Regions from separate parts of the Mesorhizobium sp. M0244 genome, predicted to be linked through region 2. Evidence: predicted binding sites of a transcription regulator. Region 2 holds the regulator's gene; each other region holds the start of a gene.

The links. The regulator PhoB, encoded in region 2, activates phosphate uptake and scavenging genes when phosphate is short. The targets are predictions, from matches to a motif close to TGTCATNNANCTGTCAT.
Region 1: NKJ08_RS12255 (inorganic diphosphatase) is a predicted target of PhoB. The motif match lies at 2,078-2,094, and genes of this name have one in related genera.
Region 3: NKJ08_RS25005 (esterase-like activity of phytase family protein) is a predicted target of PhoB. The motif match lies at 4,158-4,174, and genes of this name have one in related genera.

What each region holds. Positions count from the first base shown of each region.
Region 1 covers NZ_JAMYSE010000013.1:82,644-90,427, reverse strand. Annotated here, with positions in the region: gene NKJ08_RS12265 (hypothetical protein) at 128-694, shown strand; gene NKJ08_RS12260 (hypothetical protein) at 977-1,294, shown strand; gene NKJ08_RS12255 (inorganic diphosphatase) at 1,419-2,021, opposite strand; gene NKJ08_RS12250 (multicopper oxidase family protein) at 2,559-3,914, shown strand; gene NKJ08_RS12245 (hypothetical protein) at 4,209-4,514, shown strand; gene NKJ08_RS12240 (transglutaminase-like cysteine peptidase) at 4,595-5,215, opposite strand; gene NKJ08_RS12235 (DedA family protein) at 5,446-5,973, shown strand; gene NKJ08_RS12230 (universal stress protein) at 6,215-7,045, opposite strand; gene NKJ08_RS12225 (IclR family transcriptional regulator) at 7,513-7,784, shown strand, end outside.
Region 2 covers NZ_JAMYSE010000002.1:129,108-136,891, reverse strand. Annotated here, with positions in the region: gene NKJ08_RS02970 (sugar ABC transporter permease) at 1-1,023, opposite strand, end outside; gene xylF (D-xylose ABC transporter substrate-binding protein) at 1,166-2,206, opposite strand; gene NKJ08_RS02960 (ROK family protein) at 2,492-3,736, shown strand; gene phoB (phosphate regulon transcriptional regulator PhoB) at 3,746-4,435, opposite strand; gene phoU (phosphate signaling complex protein PhoU) at 4,452-5,159, opposite strand; gene pstB (phosphate ABC transporter ATP-binding protein PstB) at 5,192-5,995, opposite strand; gene pstA (phosphate ABC transporter permease PstA) at 5,992-6,843, opposite strand; gene pstC (phosphate ABC transporter permease subunit PstC) at 6,847-7,784, opposite strand, start outside.
Region 3 covers NZ_JAMYSE010000051.1:7,411-15,194, reverse strand. Annotated here, with positions in the region: gene NKJ08_RS25020 (MFS transporter) at 1-52, shown strand, start outside; gene NKJ08_RS25015 (MATE family efflux transporter) at 62-1,534, opposite strand; gene NKJ08_RS25010 (L,D-transpeptidase) at 1,734-2,522, shown strand; gene NKJ08_RS25005 (esterase-like activity of phytase family protein) at 2,579-4,057, opposite strand; gene NKJ08_RS25000 (TIM barrel protein) at 4,306-5,295, shown strand; gene NKJ08_RS24995 (sugar ABC transporter substrate-binding protein) at 5,335-6,396, shown strand; gene NKJ08_RS24990 (sugar ABC transporter ATP-binding protein) at 6,454-7,784, shown strand, end outside.

The DNA.
Region 1 (7,784 bases), on a different contig from region 2:
CCATCATACCCTCTCGCCTGAGCCATTCCAGTATGCGGCCGCGGGAATGTCGTTCATACTTCGAGCCATGTGGCACCACTCGTCAACCCGAATATCAGGCGCACGTCTGGTAGGGATATTCGCAACCGTGCTCGCAGCAAGCGGACTCCTCGCTGGAGCCGATGGCACAAGGCCCAGAATATTTGAAGCAGGCGCCTACTCCTTTTCCGACGAACTCGGCGGATTCCGGATCATTGCCGCTTCGGGAGCCGGAACAAGGGCCGATCCCGTCGTGATCACCGAGGAACTCGAGTCGGCAAGCCCGGTAACCCTCACCATACGCGCCATCCGGCCGGTTCAGCCATTCGGTGCCTCCGGCAACTATGCCACCGGGTTCATTTCCCTAAGGATCGTTGCCCTCAACAACAGCGGTCACGCCTGGGTCGAATTCGAGTTCGAGTTGCAGGAGATTCTCAACCAGCCAAGCGATTCCAGCGACGGGCTTTCGTTCGACCAGGCGCGCCGCGAAACGGATGCAATTCGGTCCGATAGTTTCGCCGAATTCAGTCGTGAATTCGAACCTTATGACCATCTTCTGTTCCGGAAAGGCGAGGTCGATCCGCTGAGCACGGTTTCGTTCTCATTCCTGGTGACTGATTTCACGCCGACTGCGCGGCTCTATCTCGTTCAGGACCCGCGCATTCCCTCAACCTGAACGTGTCGCGCATCATCGCGGCCGTTGGTTCGAACAACGCTGCTCGTCATGCATGCCGGCAGTTTGGCAGGTGTCGTTGGGCGCGGCATGCCGATGGATTTGCTGGTCATTTTGGTCGCTTGGCCGTGCCTTTGATTCGGGCCACAAAATACGGACAACAGGGCAAAAACCGACGCGAACGACGATTGAGGATCGTGAGCGCCCGCGGTACGAGTTCTCCGCCGAGTTACTTGTGAAGCGTTCACACTAGCGACAGTTCCGGATCGTGCTATGATCTTGCGCATGAGGACGATCACGGCCTCTTACATTCTGGTTTTCGCGGCGCTCGCTGCAACGCCCGCGCGGGCCGAATGCCAGTGCCTCGCCAACGGCCACATTTTCCATCACGGCGAAATCGCTTGTCTGCAATTGCCGTCAGGTCCTGAACTCGCGCAGTGCGACATGGTTCTCAACATTTCGTCATGGAAAAAAATTCAGGATGGATGCCCCGAGGCGACGGCGCCGTTTGGCTTGCCTGTCAAAGGGGACGAGCAGAAACCAGGCGAAGGCGGAGATAAAGCCAACGATTTGGCTTTATCAACAGCAAACGCCCGGAGCTAAAGCGAAGCGCAGTTTGCGCGCATCCAACAGTGCGACGCAAGCCCAACGCATACCCTAGCGGTGTTCCAACACCGCTAGGAACCAGCCCTATGGATGAGCTTCCTGTTGAGATTCTGCTTTCCTGTCAGTCCTTCTTGTTCCGGTAGCTTTCAATGGCTTTGCCAACCATGTCGATGGCGACGTTGGCGCCACCAAAGCCGTTCAGCTCAACGGCCTTGCGGCCTTCAGGTAGCTGCTTGTAAACTCGAAAGAATGCCTCGATGCGCTGTCGTTCGATGGCCGGAAGATCATCGATGGTCTTGACCCCGTCATATTGCGGATCGATATCCGTAGCCGGCACAGCGATGATCTTGTCATCCGCTTCGCCGCCGTCGACCATGTTGAGCACGCCGATGGCGCGGACTTTGATCAGAGCACCGGGCACAACGGGTTCCCGGGTGAAGACAAGCGCATCCAACGGGTCGCCGTCGCCGCCCAACGAACTGGTAACGGAACCATAGTTGGCCGGATAGACGACCGGCATGGACTGATATCGATCGACGACGACATGGCCTGTCTCGGCATCGATCTCATATTTGGTGAAGCTTCCCGCCGGAATCTCGATAACCGTGTAAAATTCGCTGGTGTCTTTCGGCTGCGGAAAATCGAAAGCTGTGACGAATTCGGCGAAAGCGGGCTGCGTGCCCAGCAGGGCCGCAAGCGCCATGACAGTCGGCAACGCGCGCATGGTTGTCTCCAAAGGTTGGACGGGCAGGGCGCCCTGCATCCGCCTAGCCACCGTATGTGACGGCAGCATTACAGGGTTCCGTTATTGAAATTGGATGACCGTATTTGCACCGATCCTGCGGCGAGCAGAAATGGGCCGAGATAGAGCGCTGACGAGTGATGAGCGTCTATGGGCGTTTGCGTTTATGGGCGTTTAAGAGACGGTGGCCGCTTCAAATGTGCTGTTTCAGGCGAGCCCATTTCCGGCAAGGGGATAGCTTGCGTCGTAACTCCTGCCAATCGGGCACGCTACACCCACAACACGCCGTTCGGCGAGAGCTGCCACGTAGACGCCTCGCGGCTCAGTGCGACGTTGTGTGGCAATCATCAAAAAGCAAGTGAAACTCCAACTTCAGTTGAAGTCCTTCGGAGACTACGCCACCTTGACCTTGAATCATTGCCAGGGTTCGAAATTCGTGAACGAAGAGACAACAACACCACGTCCGCTATACTCCATTGAAAGGGCTGCTTCATGTCGGGAATGTCGCGGAGGGGATTCTTGCTGGGCGGCACGGCAGCAGTAGCTGTCGGCGCTGCAGGCGGGCTGATTGCCGGCAGGGCCGTAGCAGCCGATCTGACCTTGCCGGTTTCAGCGATCAGTCGGTCGATTTTGCCCGGCACCGTCACCAAAGGGATGATGAGTTTCGGTGCGGGCGGGCCGCCGCCCACTCTGCGTTTATTGCGAGGTAGGCCGTTTTCCATAGACGTGGTCAATGATCTCGATGAAGCGACGAGTGTGCACTGGCATGGATTGCGCATCGCCAATGCCATGGACGGCGTGCCTTATCTCACCCAGCGTCCCATCGCGGCGGGCGAAAGCTTCCGTTACACTCTGACACCGCCGGATGCCGGCACCTATTGGTATCATCCGCATTGCAACACGCTCGATCAGATGGCCCGCGGTCTGACAGGCATGCTTGTTGTCGAAGATGACGAAGATGCCGGTTTCGACCAGGATTTGCCGCTCAATATACGCGACTTCCGTCTCGGCGAAGACGGCCAGTTCATCGAATTGTTCAAGGCACGCAACGCTGCGCGCGGCGGCACGCTGGGTACGGTCTCGACAGTAAATTGGGAAGTCACCCCGATTTACGATCTGCCGGCGGGCAGCCTTGTGCGCCTGCGTTTGGCAGTCACGGATGTCACCCGTATCGGCACTTATGACCTCGATGGCGGAACGGCCAAAGTGATCGCTCTTGATGCCAACCCGCTGCCGCAGCCTGTTGCGCCTCGGGGCATTGTCATCGCGCCCGGCCAGCGCGCCGATATCGCCCTCCGCGTGCCTGATGGCGAAGACGAGATCGTCAGCCTGAATCTCAGAACAGCCAAGGGACCTCGCGTTCTCGTCCGATTCCGGCCTATCGGCGCCAGCGCGGGGCGGACGCTTGGCGAACTCAAGCCGCTGCGGCCGAATCGCGTACCGGAGCCGGATCTTGCCGATCCCGAGACAATGGACTTCGTCTTTGGCTGGTCGCCCAATGGTGATGCGCCGGCGCCGGGTGTTTGCGGCACGCTCGGCTACACCTTCTGGTCGATCAACCGCGTCGCCTGGCGAGGGGACGCGCCGGGGCCAGTTGATCCGCTCGCGGCTCTAAGACGAGGCAAAAGCTATGTTCTGCGCCTTCGCAACGAAACGCCGAACGATCATCCGATCCATTTGCACGGTATGTCTTTCCGTCTGCTACGCTCCGACAAGCGCAAAATTGCGTCGCTTGTAACAGATACGGCCCTTCTTAAATCGCAAGAAGTGATGGAAGTGGCGTTGGTCGCTGACAATCCGGGTAATTGGGCATTCCATTGCCACGTCATTGAACATCAGAAGAGCGGCCTGACCGGTTATTTGCGTGTGGAATGACGCGGTCCTCATCCAGGGTTGCGTTGCCGAGGGCGTGAGAGGGTCGAAATTGGGCGAGGCGGAGCGTCCGAGTTCTCGCCGCGCTAATGGCGCTACTGCTCACGGGCGCCGGAGCGGCCGGCGACGGGTGCTGATCTGTGCATCTGATCGAGCCTCTGCTGAGTGGCCTCCCGGGCTCGCTCGCCAACGCCGGTTCCCATGCCACCGCGGTCGCGATTGCGTTCGTCATCATCACGGCGCTGTAGCTCATGCTGGGCGATCTGGCGCCCGCTCCGGATCGTGCTATGATTTCGCATGAGGACGTTCCATGCCTCTTGCATCCTGGTTTTCGCGGCGCTTGTTGCAACGCCCGCGCGGGCAGAATGTCAGTGCCTCGCCAACGGCCGGACGTTCCATCACGGTGAATTCGCCTGTCTGCAATTGCCGTCTGGACCGGAACTCGCGCAATGCGACATGGTTCTCAACATTTCGTCATGGAAAAAAATTCAGAGCGGCTGCCCGGAGGCGACAGCGCCATTGAGTGTGCTCGTCGAAGGGGGCGAGCAGCAATCAGGCGAAGCCGGACACAAAGCCTTAACAACGACGAACACTCCGACCTAAGACGAAGAGCAGGCTGCGCATCAGCCACAGAGATCTCTTTCGGCAAGGCGTCAACTTTGGGGTGAACTGTTACACTACCGTCACTTGATTGCGCTGACCAGCGGGTTGTCGCCATCGAGGGAGACCCAGCGCCCCGTGTCGGTGCCGGCTTGCCTCTTCAGGAAGCGGTAGCCGGTCTGGTCCCAGCGGCGCACCGTGTCGGTGAGGTTGTCGAGGATGAAGTCGCCCGTGTCGGTACGAACAGTCAGCACTGCATGACCCTCGCCGTCGGGCTTGCGAACAACCGTCATCAGCAGATCCGACACAGGAATGCCGCTGTTTATCAGACGGCGACGCTTTTCCAGCGCATAGTCTTCGCAATCGCCGAAACCACTGTCCGGATAAGCCCAGAATTCGTCCTGTCCGTACTGGTCGAGATCGCTCATCGGCTTGACGTTGTTGTTGACCGTCAGGTTAACGCTCGTAATCTGCCGCCAGAGTTTTCCGGTCATGTGCTCCGGACCATTGTCGCGTGAGCGGATCTCACATTCGGCCCGATGGGATTTGCAGAAATCGTAGTGACCGATCGGCTGCGAGGTAAAGCCACCGATCGGCATCGACTGTGAAGCCGTCGCCGCCGACCACGTGGACATTATCGCAATGATTGCAACGACCGCACCGCCGCCCAACCGTACGCCCAACCGCACTCGTGAGGAACTCATCCGACCCGCCCAACCACCTTTGTTAAGAATGAGTTAAGGTCGATCCCGTGGGTTCTGTCAATCAGAGCGGGAGGAAGATCCTTCTGAATGGTTACTTGCGCCGTGTGCGTTGCTCGGCCGCTACACGTCTGCACGATTTCCCTTTCCTGCGCGGCAGGTCTTTGCCAGAGGGACCGATATGGTGAGATGTCAACCGTCGGTCACGCTTGGTGCGAATTGGAAAGTGATGAATGAGCCTCGATGAGGTCACGCAAGCGACGATCGCGTTTATCCGGACGCATGAAGCATGGGGTGTTCCGCTGGTGCTCGTGCTGGCCTTTGGGGAATCGCTGGCGTTCATCTCTCTGTTGTTGCCTGCAACCGTGATCCTGATCGGTGTCGGTTTTCTCATCGGCGAAAGCGGTATCGCATTCTGGCCCCTGTGGCTTGCCGCCGCCATTGGGGCGGCATTGGGGGACTGGCTGTCCTTCTGGATCGGCACGCGGTTGGGAAACGGGGTTTCGCACTATTGGCCCCTGTCACGTTATCCAAACCTCATTCCGCGCGGTCACCTGTTCTTCGAGCGATGGGGGGTGGCCGGGGTGTTCTTTGGGCGCTTCTTCGGTCCTTTGCGCGCATCCGTGCCATTGGCGGCGGGCATCTGTAAGATGCCCGCCTTGACGTTTCAGATTGCCAACATCACCTCAGCCTTCGTCTGGGCCACAGGTATTCTGGCTCCCGGCGCCTTCGGCCTCAAATGGCTGCAGGCGTGGATTTGATGGGCACCAAAGGCGGACCGTCATTGTCTGCCTCTGGCAAGGGCAGGAATCAATCGTAGGCGGCGCGAACGGGTATGCTCCCCAGTTCAGTTCGAGTTCGAATTTCGAAGGCGAAACAATCCGCAACTCAAGAGAATTAGGCACGGTTTCGTCTTGAACTCGTAGCTGGTTCCTTTGACGCCGCTGGCGCAACCGTAGGAGCCAACTTGCCGCCGCTACTCGAGGCCAGATTTGCAGATTTCTAGTGCGACAAAAGGACAGGCAGGCGCAGATCGCCCAGAACGCCCTTGGTTGCGCCACCCACGACAAAATCTCTCATCCGGGAATGGCCGTACGCACCCATGACAAGCAGATCGGCGCCCATGCCGACAGCGCGCTCCTGAAGCGTAACGCCAATGGGGCGATCTTCCGCATCGATTGAGACTCCCTCAGCGGGAAGGCCACGCATTCTCAGGCTTAAAGCAAGGCTTTCGCCAATATCGCGCAGCGGCTTTTCGATTGTCACCGTCAGTACGGTTATCTTTGCCGCACATTGCAGAAACTCATACGCGTCGGCAACGGCCCGGGCCGCAACGCGACTCCCATCCCAAGCGATGATAACATGATCGATTGCACCAACATTTGCGCTTTCCGGCAGAATTATGGTCGGTCGGCCCGAACCAAACAGAACCGCGTCAACGGTCATGCGCGCAGTCTGGTTATTTGGCTCCAACCCAATCAAAGCAAAATCGAAATAGCGTGACTTCACTGCCGCAACATCGCTGACAGATGCCGGCTGAACAGCAATCTCCTCGGTTGTCAGGGACGATCCGACACGTGCCGCTTCAGCTTTCAATGCCTCCAGCAAATCGAGCCCGTGCTTGCGGCTGGTCGCTTCTGTCTCCCGGATCATTTCGGGAAGGTTGATCAAGTATCTCGACACCGGGTTGGAAATACCCGGGATATCGACATTGATCGTTAATGCGTGAAGCGCCGCGCCAATGTGCTTGACCACCGCGATTGCGTTTAAGACGATTTTGGTGGAATTCGCTTCCGGATACGTCACCAGAGGAAGTAAGGCAATCTTATTCATCAAACCTCAGCTCCATGATTTCGGCCGCTGTCGAGCGACCAATGGCCCAACGCGTGTTACACACCTCAAGCCTCCTACTTCAGCCCGCCAAAAAACTCAGACGACCGAGGTTCGCTATCGCCTACCTCGATATTCCAAGGCGATCTTGCGCCGCATCGATTCCGTCCTGAACGGTCGTGGCTATAATGGCAGGCATCGATGACGAGAAATGTCAACAAAGATTAGCCCGTTTGTTGCCATGAGCGCAGTGGCGCCCGCAAGCATTGTTTTGACAGTAGCGGCAGCCGAGGATGTGGCGGAAACTCCGCTGTTCACGATCCGCGCCGGGGACCATCGGGGTTTGACATCTGGAGATCCGCGTTCTGCGATCATCCTCCTGAATCCGGATACCGGCCAAACCTGGATGCCTAGCGAAGCTGTAACGCAGCCTGCCGCAACCGACGCGCCAGTGTTGTGCTCCCTACATTATGTCCGGCAGGCTCCAAGCAGACACAAGAGCGGGAGGGGTTGAAGCTGTCGATCGCGCGCTTTCGATCCTCGGGTGCTTCACAGAGCGCGACGAAGGTTTAAGCTTGGCCGAGATTTCTTCTAGAACAGGCCTCTACAAAAGCACGATCCTTCGGTTAACGGAATCCCTTGTCCGGAGTGGCTACATTGTTCGCATGGCGGACAAGCGCTTTGCTGCCGGCCCTACGCCGATGATATTGGGCTCATTCTACCGTCGTCGTTTTAAGATGGA
Region 2 (7,784 bases):
CTTCATGGTCACCCAGCGTGTGTTGATGCCGGCGAGATTGGCAGCCTCCGGATTGCCGCCGATGGCGAAGACATAGCGGCCGAAACGGGTGCGCCTGGTGATGAAGGTCATGACAATGCCCGCGGCCACGGCCATCAGCACCGGTATGGCGATGCCGTGGGCGATGAACAACCCGCCCTCGGGAATGGTGATGCCGTTCTGCTGGGCATATTGGCGTACGATGCCGACCGGCCAAGGATAGGAATTGGCGATCCAGACGGCGCCAAGGATGGCGGCGCAGGCTATCACGCCGAGCAAGGTTTCCGCCCAGACAGGGCGCAGCGGGAACTTGAACCGCTTGCGCTGCGAGCGGCCGTTGAAGAGCACGAAGGCAACGGCCGCGCAGGCGACGACACCGACGATCCAGCTCCAGGTGGCGCCGATCGAGCCGCGTGGTCCGCCGCCCATCAGCTGGAAGGTCCTGTCCAGCGGCGCAACGGTGCGCCCGCTGGTAATCAGCCATGCCATGCCGCGCCAGATCAGCAATCCGCCGAGCGTCACGATGAAGGCAGGAACCTCGAGATAGGCGATGATGAAACCCTGAAACGCTCCGATAGCCAGGCCGAGCACCAGGCCGGCGGCCAGTGCAATGACCCACAGCCAGGGGCTGCCAAGCTGAAACCCCATGACGCGGACGAGGAATTCGGCCTGCGCCACGCCCATCACCATGCCGATCACGCCTTCCACCGAACCGACGGAAAGATCGATGTTGCGCATCACGATGACCAGCACCATGCCTGTCGCCATGATCGCCACCGAGGAGGTCTGCACGGAAAGGTTCCAGAGATTGCGCGGCGTCAGGAAGAGCCCGCCTGACAATATGTGGATCCCGACCCAGATGACCAGCAGCGCGCCGACCATGCCGAGCATGCGCGTGTCGAGTTCGGTTGCCTTGAGAAATCGGGCAACGACGCCGAGCTCGGATTCACGCGCCCGGTCTGCGGTCGAGCTGTCGACCGGCGTGTTGGAAGTCGTGTCGGTCATGATGTTTCTCCCGCCGGGTTGCCGTCTGCCGCGGATGCCGGAAGCAGCCTAGAAGTTATCCGCCGGAAGCGGAAAAACAATTCTTCTTGAAAAAACGCCGCGGCGAGCAGCCGCGGCGTTCGGACTTCTCGGAAACGTCGGATCAGTTGCAGACCGGAACAGTGCCCGCCGCCACGCCGGCGCAGACTTCTTCTTTCTTGATCCAGCCGGCGTCGATGACGACGTTGAGGTTGTCCTTGGTGATGGCGACCGGGGTCAGGAACAGCGACTTGACGGTGTTGCCGCCGGGCGTGGTGAAATCCTTAACGCCCGCAACGTCGGTCATCTGCTTGCCGTCGGCCAGTTGCGAGGCGATCTCGGCGGCGTTCTTGCCGAGCTCGCGCGCGTCCTTCCACACCGACACGGTCTGTGTGCCGAGCGCGATGCGGTTCAGCGCGGCGTGGTCGCCGTCCTGGCCCGAGACCGGAACGGATCCGGCCAGCCCTTGCGCCGTCAGCGCGGCGACGACGCCGCCGGCGGTGCCGTCATTGGCGGCGACTACGGCATCGACCTTGTTGTCGTTCGCGGTCAGGAACTGTTCCATGTTCTTCTGGGCGTTGGCCGGCAGCCAGCCGTCGGTATAGGCCTCGCCGACATTCTTGATCTTGCCGCTGTCGATGGCGTCCTTCAGCACTTCCATCGAACCGGCAAACAGGAAATCGGCATTCGGATCGGCGCCCGAGCCCTTGATGAAGACGTAGTTGCCTTCCGGCTTCACCTTGAACACTTCGCGGGCCTGCATGCGGCCGACCTCCTTGTTGTCGAAGGTCAGGTAAAAGACGTCTTTGTTCTCGATCAGCCGGTCGTAGCCGACGACCGGAATACCTTCGTCCAGCGCCTTCTGCACAGCCGGCCCGATCGCCGAGGCGTCCTGCGCCAGGATGATCAGTGCGTTGGCACCCTGCGAGATCAGGCTCTCGACGTCGGTGAGCTGCTTGCCCGGGTTGGACTGTGCATCGGCGGAAATATACTTGTCGCCGGCGGCCTCGATGGCGGCCTTCATTGCGGCTTCGTCGGTCTTCCAGCGCTCCTCCTGGAAATTCGACCACGAAACGCCGATGACCTTGTCCTTAGCCTGCGCCACCGACGCGAGCGTCAGCGTCATGGCGACACCCGCCAGAATGGCGGTCGTGAATTTCTTCATCATATCCTCCCTGCGCCGCGTACGGCGTGACCAATTGGCCCAAAGACCAGCTAGAGGCGTTAATTTTTTCGAGCCTCGAAAAAATACTGACCCGATCTCCGGCTGCTGTCAACATCGATTCTGATGGATTTTGATGACTCTCCGAGTTTTTTCGAGTGTCGGAATAAACGATGACAGCGCCGCCGGCATCTGACACTATTTGCCTGTATCTGACACTATTTGTCGGACATTACCGACGGCTTCCGGTTCATGAGCGGCCGCGGCAACCGGGAGGAAAGCAAAACGATGTCGGTCGGAATCCGCCATGACGATTTGCGCCGGCGCAACCGGGCGATGGTGATCTCGGCGGTGCGCCGGGCCAGCCAGCCGTCGCGTACGGAGATCGCTGCAACCACCGGCCTCAGCCATTCGACCATATCGGCGATCTCCTCCGACCTGATACGGGAAGGCATCCTCGCCGAGAGCAAGGCAAACGAGCCCGTTTCGTTGAAACGCGGTCGTCCGCAGGTCGGCCTCGCCCTCAACCCGGAAGCGGCGGCGGTGCTGACCGTGGTGTTGTCGCTGAATTTCCTGTCGGCCGCCATCATCGACTATGCGGGACAGGTGGTCGTCGAGGAACAGCGCCGGCTGGACACGCTGACCATGCCGCGCGACGAGCTGATCCGCGAATGCATGGCCATCGTCCGGCGCCGGCTGGAAGATCCAGACCTTGACGTCCGCAGTGTCGCCCGCATCGCCCTGGCGATTCAGGGAATTACCGACTCCCCTGCACGCGCCATGCTGTGGTCGCCGATCACGCCGCAGACGGACATCGCCTTTGCCGACATGCTGGAAGACGAATTCGGCATCCCGGCCACGGTGGAGAACGATTGCAATATGATGGCGGTGGCTTTGCGCTGGCGCGATCCGGATCGCTATCGCGACGACTTCATCGCCATCCTGCTTTCGCACGGCATCGGCATGGGGCTGGTGCTGAAGGGCGAGCTGTTCACCGGCACGCATTCCTCGGGCGGCGAGTTTGGCCACATGATCCATCGTCCAGGCGGCGCGCTCTGCCGTTGCGGGCGGCGCGGCTGCATCGAGGCCTATGCAGGCAATTACGCCATCTGGCGCAACGCTACGGGGATGAGCGAAGACAGCAAACCGGTCGCCGACGTCAGCGACGCCGACATGCGCGCGTTGGCGGCCCGGGCCCGCGAGAAGGATGGGCCGGAACGCGAGGCCTACCGCAGGGCCGGCGAAGCGCTGGGTTTCGGTCTCGGCTCGTTGTTCGCGCTGATCGATCCAGCACCGGTCGCGATGGTCGGCGTCAGTGCCGCCGCCTTCGATCTGATCGAGCCGGCCTTGCGCAAGGCCATCGCCCAGACCGCCGGTGGCCAGCATTCGAGCTCGATCTCCTTCGACACCGAGCCGAACGAATTGCCGCTGATCCGCGAAGGCTGCGCGATGCGGGCGTTAAGCTTCGTCGACCAGGAGATTTTCGCGCCGGGCGCGCAAATGAGGCCCGGCATCAGAAAGAACGTAGCCTGACCAGGCAGGTCAATCTTCCCTGATCGCATAGCCGGCACCGCGGATGGTGCGGATGACATCCGGCATGCGGCCGTTATTGACGGCTTTGCGCAGCCGCCCGACATGCACGTCGACGGTGCGTTCGTCGATGTAGATCGTCTCGCCCCAGACATTATCGAGCAACTGGCTGCGCGAGAAGACGCGGCCGGGATGCCGCATCATGAATTCGAGCAGCCGGAATTCGGTCGGCCCGAGCCGGATTTCGCTCTTCTTGCGATAGACCCTGTGCGATTCGCGATCGAGCACGATGTCGCCGACCTTCAGCACGCTGGACAGCACTTCCGGCTTGGCGCGGCGCAGCAGCGCCTTGACCCTGGCCATGAATTCCGGTGTCGAAAACGGTTTGACCAGATAGTCGTCGGCGCCGGTCGAAAGACCGCGCACCCGGTCGCTCTCCTCGCCGCGCGCGGTCAGCATGATGATCGGCAGCCGCTCGGTTTCGGGGCGCACCCGCAACCGTCGGCAGAGCTCGATGCCGGAAACCGCTGGTATCATCCAGTCGAGCACCAGAAGATCGGGCACATTCTCCTGCAAACGGATCTCGGCTTCGTCGCCGCGTGTCACCACCTCGACCTGGTAGCCTTCGGATTCGAGATTGTAGCGGAGCAGCACACCCAACGGCTCCTCGTCCTCCACCACCATTATGCGTGGTGCGATCATCGGCTGGGCACCCCCATCATGTCACCGGTGCGGACATTGTCGTTTCGTCCTGCTTCGGACGATTGACAGGCAATTGCTCGCCGGTCAGCACATAATACGCATTTTCGGCGATGTTGGTGACATGGTCGCCGATCCGCTCCAGATTCTTGGCGCAGAACAGCAGATGCGTGCAAGCGGTGATGTTGCGCGGGTCTTCCATCATGTACGTCAACAGCTCGCGGAACACGGACGTGTATTTGACGTCGATGCGCTCGTCGGCGGCGCGTAGCTTGGCCAGCGCGGCCGCATCGCCGGCAGCATACTCCTCGATGACGCCCTGCACCTGGATGAGCACCAGCTGCGCCATCGCATCGATGGAATGCGATAGGTCGCGCGGCGTGACGCTGAGGCCGACCGCACTCACACGCTTGGCGATATTCTTGGCAAGGTCGCCGATGCGTTCGAGGTCGCCGGCCATGCGGATCGCCCCGACGACATGGCGCAGATCGTGGGCCATCGGCTGGCGCTTGGCGATCAGGGTGATGGCGCGGTCGTCCAGTTCGCGTTGACGCGCATCCATGATGGCGTCGTCCGAAACAACGCGCTGCGCCAGCGCATTGTCGGAATTCAACAGGGCCTTGGTCGCCCCGCCGACCATCGAACCGGCGAGATCGGCCATGTCGCGGATCAGCTTGCTGATCTGCTCGAGATCCTCGTCGAAAGACGCGACTGTATGTTCGGCCATGATATTGTCCTCGTCTGCGTGATCGGCACCGCTCAGCCGAAGCGGCCGGTGATGTAGTCCTGCGTGCGCTTCTCGCGGGGCGACGTGAAGATCTTCTCGGTCCGGTCGAACTCGACCAGCTCACCCAGATACATGAAGGCAGTCTGGCGCGACACGCGCGCCGCCTGCTGCATGTTGTGAGTGACGATGACGATCGTGTAGTCGGCTTGCAATTCGTCGATCAGTTCCTCGATCTTGGCGGTCGACAGCGGGTCGAGGGCCGAGGCCGGTTCGTCGAGCAGAATGACTTCCGGCTTCACTGCCACGGTGCGGGCAATGCAGAGCCGCTGCTGCTGGCCGCCGGAGAGGCTCAAGCCGCTGGCGTTGAGCTTGTCCCTGACCTCGCCCCAAAGCGCGGCACGCTTCAACGCCTGTTCGACGCGGCCGTCCATCTCGGACTTGCCGAGATTCTCGTAGAGCCTGACGCCGAAGGCGATGTTCTCGTAGATCGACATGGGGAACGGCGTCGGCTTCTGGAACACCATGCCGATCTTGGTCCTGAGCAGGTTGAGATCCTGCGACCGGTCGAGAATGTTCTTGCCGTCGAGCAGGACCTGGCCCTCGGCTGTCTGTTTCGGGTAGAGCTCGTAGATGCGGTTGAAGACGCGCAGCAGCGTCGACTTCCCGCAGCCCGAAGGCCCGATGAAGGCCGTGACACTGCGCTCGGGCAGCGACAGGCTGATGTCCTTCAGCGCCTTGCTCTGGCCGTAGTAGAAGTTGAGGTTCTTGACCTCGATCTTCGTCTTCTCGGCGACCGTTTCGGTCATCGTCATGTCCGGGGACAACATCTGTGTCATCTGTCCTCTCTGCGTCCGGTAAGGCTGCGGGCGAGGATGCTCAAGCCCAGAACCGTCAGGGTGATTATGAGTGCGCCGGTCCACGCCAGCTGCTGCCATTCCTCGTAAGGGCTGAGAGCGAACTGGAAGATGGTCACCGGCAGGCTGGCCATCGGCGCGTTGATATTGCTGCTCCAGAACTGGTTGTTGAGCGCGGTGAAGAGCAGCGGCGCCGTCTCGCCGGAAATGCGTGCTATCGACAGCAATATGCCGGTGACGATGCCGGACAATGCGGCGCGGTAGGCGACCGAACGGATCACCACCCAGCGCGGCGCGCCGATCGCGGCGCCGGCTTCACGCAACGCGTTCGGCACCAGGTTGAGCATGTCTTCAGTAGTGCGCACGACCACCGGAATGACCAGGATGGCAAGCGCAACGGCGCCGGCAATCGCCGAGAAATGCCCCATTGGCCGCACCATCAATTCATAGACGAACAAGCCGATGATGATCGACGGCGCCGACAACAGGATGTCGTTGATGAAGCGGACGACGGTGGTGATGCGCGAAAAGCGTCCATACTCGGCCATGTAGGTGCCGGCCAGAACGCCGATTGGCGTGCCAACGATAACGGCGATGACCGTCATGACCAGGCTGCCGGCGATGGCGTTGAGCAGGCCGCCAGCTTCGCCCGGTGGTGGCGTCATCTCGGTGAAGACCGCGAGCGAAAGCCCGGCTGTGCCCTTATAGACCAACGCGCCGAGAATGAGCGCCAGCCAGGCAAGCCCGATGCCGGCGGCGACGACGCAAAGCGTCATCATCACCGAATTCCTGGCTTTGCGGCGGCTGTGGAGCGATGAGGATGTCGACATCGGTCAGGCTCCCGTACGGGCGTCGATCCGCATCAGCATATAGCGGGCGGCGGCAAGGATCAGGAAGGTGATGACAAACAGGATCAGGCCGAGCGAAACCAGCGAAGAGGTGTAGAGGTCGCCGTCGGCCTCGGTGAATTCGTTGGCGATGGTCGCCGAGATGGTCGTGCCCGGAGCGAACAGGGAGGCGCTGATGCGGTGGGCGTTGCCGATAACGAAGGTCACCGCCATGGTTTCGCCGAGCGCGCGGCCGAGGCCAAGCATGACGCCGCCCATGATGCCGATGCGGGTATAGGGAATGACCACGCGCCGGGTCACTTCCCATGTCGTGCAGCCGATGCCATAGGCCGATTCCTTCAACACCGCCGGCACCGTATCGAAGACGTCCTTGGTGATCGAGGTGATGAAGGGCAGCACCATGATGGCAAGGATCAGCGCGGAGGTCAGAAGGCCGATGCCGTAGGGAGGGCCGGCGAAAAGGCTGGATAGTCCCGGCACACCATGGAAGAGGTTGATGACGAAGGGCTGTATCGTCGTCTGCAGGAACGGCGCGAACACGAACAGGCCCCAGATGCCATAGATGATCGAGGGAATGCCGGCCAAGAGCTCGACCGCTATGCCGATGGGGCGCCTCAGCGGACGCGGGCAGAGTTCGGTGAGAAAGACCGCAATGCCGATGCCGATCGGCACCGCGATCAGGATGGCGATGGCCGCCGTGACGATGGTGCCGTAGATCGGCGCCAGCGCGCCAAATTTTTCCGTGACCGGATTCCAGCTTTCGGTCGTCAGGAAAGAGAAGCCGAAGGCCGACAGCGCCTGCCACGAGCCGGCAAACAGCGACATCGCGACACCGCCGAGGATGACCAGCACAAGAATTGCAGAAGCGCGGGTGAGTCCGCGGAATATGGCATCTGTGAGCGCGAAGCGCCGCACCGTAGCTT
Region 3 (7,784 bases), on a different contig from region 2:
CGTCATCTTTTCCCTGGTGGCGCTCGGGTTTGGCGCGAAATACGCGCGCTGAGCCAGTCTTTCAGCCGTTCGGCGTCTCCGGCGAAAGATGCGCCCGCTGGCGCGGCACGCCGAGGCCGGTATCCGGCGGCTCGCCGGCAGCCGGCCGGTTCTCGATCATGTGCATGGTACGCCAGCGGCCGAAGCGATAATAGCCCGCGGCCAGCACGAGCGAGGTTATCGAGCCGGCCGGAAAGCTCCACCACAGCGCTTCCTCGCCGATCATGCTCCGGAAGAAATGAGCGAAACTGGTGCGTACCAGCAGCACCGAAATCACCAGGATGATCAGCGGTGGCATCACCGCGCCGCTGGCGCGCACGGTGGCGAAGAGCACGATGGTGATGCCGAACAGGATGAAGGACCAGGACGCCACGTTGTTGATGTGCACGGCGATGTCGATGGCCGCACTGTCGCTGCTGAGGAATAGGCTGAGCACCGCGCGGTCAAACAGGAACAGCAGCGCGACAAGTGCGCCGGTCAGGGCGAGGTTGAAACCGACGCCGGAGGCCGCTATGCGGCCGATCCTATCCCAGCGTCCGGCGCCGACATTTTGCGCCGCCATGGACGAGACCGCGGCGCCGATGGCGAGCGCCGGCATCTGAACGTAGGTCCAGAGCTGTGCGGCTATGCCGTAGGCGGCTGCGACCTGCGAGCCGTAGGCGTTGACCATGCCCATCACGGTCAGCGCCGCGGCCGAGACGACGATCATCTGCAGGCCCATCGGCACGCCCTTGACGACGACGATGCGCAGCAGCGTTGGGTCCGGCCGGAGCAGGGCGAGATTGGCGCCGGCCAGCCGCAGCGGATGCTTGCGCGCATAAAGCACGATCAGAATGGCAATCACGCTCACCGCCTGGCCGATCAGCGTCGAGGTGGCCGAGCCGGCGATGCCAAGTTCGGGGAACGGGCCGATGCCGCGGATGAGCAGTGGGTTCAGAATGACGTCAAGCACGACGGCCAGCGCCATGAAAAAGAAGGGCGTGCGCGAATCCCCGGCGCCGCGCAGCACCGTCATGACGAAGGAGAGCAGGTTCATCATCGGCACGGCGATGAATATGATGCGCAGATAGGAGCGGGCCAGCGGCAAGGCATCGGCCGGCGTGCCGAGCGCATTCAGGATCGCATCGACCCAGATCCAGCCGCAGACCGCGAACACCACCGAGACAAGAAAGAAGAACGTGGCGCTGGTGCCGACGATGCGGCGGGCTTCGGGCAGATCGCGGGCGCCGACGGATTGCGCGACCAGGATGGTCGCCGCCATGCCGATGCCGAATACCGTGCCGAGGATGAGAAACAGCACGAGGTTGGCGTTGGACGTGGCGGTCAGCGCCGCTTCGCCGAGGAAGCGGCCGACCCACACGGCATTGATCGAGCCGTTGAGCGATTGCAGCACATTGGAGCCGAGCACCGGCAGGGCGAAAAGCAGCAACGTGCGAGGGATGGGGCCACTGGTGAGATCGCCGGTCCGCCGGCGCGCGGGCATCTTATCGTCCATGGCAGGCAACTCGGCGACGGCTTATTTGGGTTCCGGTCCGCAATGATTGCCGATTTAACGGGACAGGTCGATGCGGCGTTGCAAATTCCGTCTAGCGCGCCTTGATCTAATCATGTTCTCAAAGCTTCCGGAATCGGATATTGATCCTGGATGCGGGGGGCCGCATTCCTTACTAAATCCTATGGGTAAGCGGGGGGGCATGTCCGATATTCCGTTGTTTTTTGAGCGCCTGAACCGGCGCGCGTTTCTCGGTGCATCCGCTTTGGGCGCGGCATCCGTGGCTCTTTCGGCGTGCACCACGACGGACGTGGTGACGCCGCCACTGACAGTGGCGCCAAGCGAACCGGCTTTCGGCGATGTCGCAAGCATGTATGCCGCGCGCGTCGACGAGGGCTATCAACTGCCGGCAATCCCGGTAGCCAAGATCGATCCGAAGTTCGTGCGCCAGATCGTGTCCGACCCGACCGGAGAAAAACCCGGCACGATCGTCGTCGATACCTCCGAGCACTTCCTCTATCTGGTGCGCGACGGCGGCAAGGCAATTCGCTATGGCGTCAGCCTCGGCAAGGCCGGCTTCGGATGGACCGGCAGCGCCGTGGTTCAGGCGAGGAAGAAGTGGCCGGTCTGGACGCCGCCGCCGGAAATGATCCAGCGCCGGCCGGAACTGGCGAAATACAAGGACGGCATGCCGCCCGGCCCGCAGAGCCCGCTAGGCGCCCGCGCGCTGTATCTCTTCCGCGACGGCAAGGACACGATGTACCGGCTGCACGGCACGCCGGAGTGGGATTCCATTGGGAAGAACGCCTCGTCCGGCTGTGTGCGCTTCATGAATCAGGACATTATCGACCTCTACAGCCGCGTCAACGGCGTCGCGCCGGTCTTCGTGCGCCCGAACCTGTCGGCCGCCGCGAAGACCACCGCCGTGTCGAACAGGACGGCCGAGCCGATCGATGCGGGTGTGCCAAAGGACGCAGAGATGTTGAGGTAAGTGCCTTCACGATCTCTAGGCGGATGCGGTCGGCGCGTCCGCCTGCATGGGTGTCGCTACTTCCCGGCCAAGCCGGGAATCGTGACCTGATAGACCAGGAACATGGTGTCGACATCGGCGCCGTCCTCGGCCTTGTAGGGCGCGCCGACCTGGAAGCCGTCCTGGGTGAGGAAGTCGTTGTCATTGGCAACGAACAGGAAATAGTCGTCGGGCAGCTTCGGATCGAGGACGCTCACCACCGACATCGCCTCCCACTTCTCTGAAAGGTTGTTGCGGTCGTTGGGCGCGCCATTGTGCAGTCCGAAGCGGCCGAGTTCGCTCTTGTCGTTGATGTCGATGAACGGCGTCAGCTTGGCCGGCGTCACCGATGGATCGAGCTCACCCTTGGGCGCCACTGGCTTGTCTTTGTCGAACTCGCTGCCGGCGATGTCGGTTGCCGCCGACACATCGACGATGCTGATCTCGCGATGGAGCGAAGTGTCGCCCTTCAGCCCCTGGCCGTTGCCGCTGTCGCGCGCCAGCATCAGAAAGGTCTTGTCCGACAGCGCCACGATCTCGCTCTGCGCGGCAATCTTGGTCTTGCCCTTGGCATCGGTGAACACCGGCAGCGGCACGATATATTCATGCGCGAGCTTGAGCTGGGCGGGATCCGAGGCATCGTAGACCAGCGCGCGCGTGTTCTGGCGCGTCGAGGCGGAATCGCCACCATCCTGCCGCGGGGCCGATTGCAACACGGCGATCAGGAACTTGCCATCCGGCGTCAGCGCCATGCCTTCGAGGCCCTGGTTGTTCTGGCGCCCGGTCTCGGGATCCTTCGGATCGGGCTCCGCCGCACCAGGCCCAGGATTGTCGGACGCGAAATTCGGCGTTCCATGACGCATCGGGACAAGGGCTGCCGGCGGCCGCGTTGCCGACATCAGATGGCCGTCGGCGGAGAAGCGGTAGATGTTCGGGCCGTATTCGTCCGAGATGAACATGGTGCCGTCGGACAGCCGCACGATCGCCTCGTCGTCGAGCGCGAGCTTGCCGTTGGCTTCGGGCAGGATCGGCATGTCGTCGGTCGCCGCACGCACGCCGTTGAGCGGATCGAGGCCGGTCGCATCGGCGCCCTTGTCGTCGGTCAAAAGCATGGTGTCGGCAAGCGTCGCCTTGACGCCCGACTGTTCCTGGCCGGCGGCTGGTACTGCACCCGGCGCGATCGGGGCGAACTCGATGGCAATCGTGTTGAGGCGCGGCCGGTAATCGGTGGTGCCGACGACATTGTAGCCGCGATCCGGCAACAGCCATAGCGACCCCTTGTAGCCGTCCGCGCCATGCGTCCAGCCGGCAGCGTCGATCGCCATGCCGGAGCCGGAGCCAAACGTCTCGCCGAACTTGTCCTTCTGGCTGGCCGGGATACGGCCGACGCCGACCAGCCCCTTGTTGACGAAGCTGACGCCACCGACGGTCGCGGAGTTGTCGGCCAAGGCCGGAGTCGAGGCGGTGAACATCGCCAGCGCGACGGCGAGGGACGCGGTTCGGTGCGGGTTTTTCATGGATATCCTCTTTGGTAACAAAGGTGCCGGACCTGAAAAAGCGCCGCGCCGCATCGACGATGCCGCGAAAGCCTTCGGAGAAGCGATCTAGGACGCGAACATGATATTTGCGTGACAGTGCCGCGCTTGCTTGTCCCCATGCGGTTGCAACTGGCCTGGGTCTGGCGAACTCGTCGCCGCCGAGAGGGCAATTAACAACTTTACAAATAATCATTCTTATGTGAAGTTATGACAATGAAAGGTCACCGATGACAGTCTATCGTTTCGCCACCCGCCTCAATTCCTTTGCCTCGCGGCCGCAGGCCGAGTGGCCTGATCTTGTCGGCAAACCGTCCATGCTGCAGATGGCGGCGCGTGCAGCGAAGGTTGCAGAGTTGACCGATCTCGACCTCAACTTTCCCGACCATGTCGATGAAAAGCCTGCGGAAATGGCGCGGAAACTTGGCGATCTCGGGCTTTCCATCAATGGTTTCGCCATGCGCTACTACTCTAATCCGGCCTTCAAGCTCGGCGCCTTCACCAACCCGGATCCTTCCGTTCGCCGCGAGGCCATCGACCTGACCAAGGCCGGCATCGACGCTGTTCGGGAGGCCGGCGCCAGCCTGATGACCTTGTGGCTCGGGCAGGATGGCTTCGACTATGCCTTCCAGGCTGACTACGCAGCGCTCTGGCAACACGAAATCGATGGTATTCGTGAAGTTGCGACGCATGATCCGGACTGCCGGATCAGCCTTGAATACAAACCCAACGAGCCGCGCTCCTACAGCCTGATGCCCGATGCGGCCACGACATTGCTGGCGATCCGCGAGATCGGCCTGCCCAATCTCGGCGTGACGCTCGATTTCGCCCATGTGCTCTATGCCGACGAGCAGCCGGCTTTCGCCGCCGCACTCGTGGCACGGCACAGCAACCTGCTCGGCGTGCACCTCAACGATGGCTACGCCAAGCGCGACGACGGCTTGATGGTCGGCGCGGTGCATACGGTTCAGACGATCGAGCTGCTCAGGCAGATCCGCCGCGACGGCTACGCCGGCGCCATCTATTTCGACACGTTCCCCGACATGACCGGGCTCGATCCGGTCCACGAATGCGAAGTCAACATCGCGACCGTCAAGCGCATGTTGCGCGTCGTCGATCGGCTGGAAAAGGACAACCGCCTTTCCACCGCCGTCGACCGTCAGGACGCGGTCGCGTCGCAGGCCATCATCCAGGAAGCCATGCTCGGGCCGGACAGCTGAGGCTCGCGCCATTACCGTTTCAACAAGGGAGGAAAGACCATGAAATTTCTGCTTGCCACCGCCACCGCCGCTGGCCTGATGGCGCTGTCCATCGGCTCGGCCTTTTCCGCGGACCTCGCGCCACTCAATTCCGACACCGAGAAGGATCGCATCGACTGGTCGCAGCTCGAGGCCAAGTTCGGGGCTTTCCCCAAGCTGCCCGAGGGCACCAAGGCGGGTGCGGTCTCCAAGACGCTGACCAACGAATACTGGCGCTCGCTGGGTGAGGGCTACAAGTCGTTCGGCGACCGTATCGGTGTGCCCATCGTCTACCAGGCGGCGCAGAGCGAGGGCGACCAGCTCGGCCAGCTCACCATCGCCGAAGGCCTGGTCACGCAAGGCTACAACGTGCTTCTCGTCTCGCCGCAGACCGACTCCAACTTGCAGCCGATCATGGAACAGGCCAAGGCCGCCAACGTGCCGGTGGTCAACGTCAATGACGCAGTCATCCCGCAGGCCGAGTACTATGTCGGCAACGTCCAGCGCGACAATGGCGTGCGCGTCGCCAAATGGTTCATCAAGAACCGGCCGGATGGGGGCAAGGTCGCCATCGTCGAAGGCCAGGCCGGCGTCTACGCCGCCGTCCAGCGCACCGACGGCTTCAAGACCACGATCACTGAAGCCGGCAAGTTCGAGGTTGTTGCCAGCGTCCCCGGCAACTGGGATCGCCAGACCTCCTACGACGCGGCCACCAACATCCTGCAGCAGCACCCCGACCTGATCGGCTTCTATGCCAACAACGACGGCATGGCGCTCGGCATCGTCGAAGCGGTCAAGGCCGCCGGCCTGCAGGACAAGGTCGCCGTCTTCGGCACCGACGGCATTTCCGACGCCTACGCTTCGATCCGCGCCGGCGAGCTGACCGGTACCGTCGACAGCTTCCCGGTGCTGACCGGCGAGGTGGCTCTGGAATCGGCGCTGCGACTGGTGGCCGGGCAGAAGCTGCCGCGCGTCGTTGCCACGCCGCAGGCGCTGATCACCAAGGACAATGCCGACCGTTACTCCGGCGGCGGCGATGCCGTGCGCAAGGCGCTGCTCGAGGACGCGGCAGCGGGCCAGTAGAGCAGGGGCGGCGGGTGCCGGCCTTGGGTCGGCATCCTTGCCTGGAGAACTGAAGCAATGTCAGTCATCCCGCGGCTGCAATTCGAGGGCATTTCCAAGGTGTTTCCGGCCGTGCGGGCGCTGAGCGATGTGTCCTTTTCGGTCGGCGCCGGCGAAATCCATGGCCTGCTTGGCGAGAACGGTGCCGGCAAGTCGACGCTGCTGCGCATCCTGTCGGGCGTCTACCGGCCGACAGCGGGAAGCGTGCTGATCGACGGCAAGCCGGTGACGCTGAACAACCCGGTCGCGGCACGCGCCGCGGGCGTGGCCATGATCCATCAGGAATTGCAGCAGGTGCCGCGCCTAAGCGTCGCCCAGAACATGTTCCTCGGCCGTCCGCTGACGCGCGGCGGCGTCTTCGTCGACCGGCGCGAGCAGGAACGCCGCGCTGCGGAAGCTCTCGCCGCCATCGACCCGACCATCGATCCGGCAGCCCCGCTTGGCAGCCTGAAGGTCGCGCAGCGGCAAATCGTCGAGATCGCCCGGGCGCTGCTCGACCGCGCCAGGATCGTGGCGATGGACGAGCCGACATCCAGCCTGACGCCAAGCGAGTTCGAACGGCTGGCCGAGGTGATTGCCGGTCTGGCGCGCGACGGTGTCGCGGTCGTCTATGTCTCGCACAAGCTGGACGAGGTGTTCGGCATCTGCCAGCGCGCCACCATCATGCGCGACGGTGTCGTGGTCGAAACCGTTGATCTCGCGCAGGTGTCGGAAAAGGCCGTCGTTTCGATGATGGTCGGCCGCGAGCTTGCCCAGGAACAGCACCGCCCGCATGCTTCCGGCGAGATCAGGCTGCGCGTGCGTGGCCTCGCCTCGGCGACCAAGGTCCACGACGTTTCGTTCGACCTGCATCGCGGCGAGGTGCTGGGCATTGCCGGCCTGGTCGGCTCGGGCCGCACCGAACTGCTGCGGCTGCTGGCCGGTGCCGACCGCGTCTCATCAGGCACAATAGAGATCGACGGCAAGGCGACAAAACTTTCCAGTCCGCGCGACGCCATCGCGGCCGGCATCGGCCTGGTGCCGGAGGAGCGCAAGCGCGAAGGCATCGTGCCGTTGCGGTCAATCTACAGCAACATGGCGCTGGCCTCGATGAGCGTGTTCGCGCCGCGCGGCCTCATCGACCACCGCCGGCTGAAGCGCGTGGCAGCCGAGAAGATGAAACGCGTCAATCTCAGACCGTTCCTGCTCGACCGGCCGATCCGCCTATTCAGCGGCGGCAACCAGCAGAAGGCGATCATCGGCCGCTGGCTGGCGGCGGGAACGCGGATCCTTCTGTTCGACGAGCCGACGCGCGGCATCGATGTCGGCTCCAAGGCGGAGATCTACCACCTGATCGAGGAGCTCGCCGC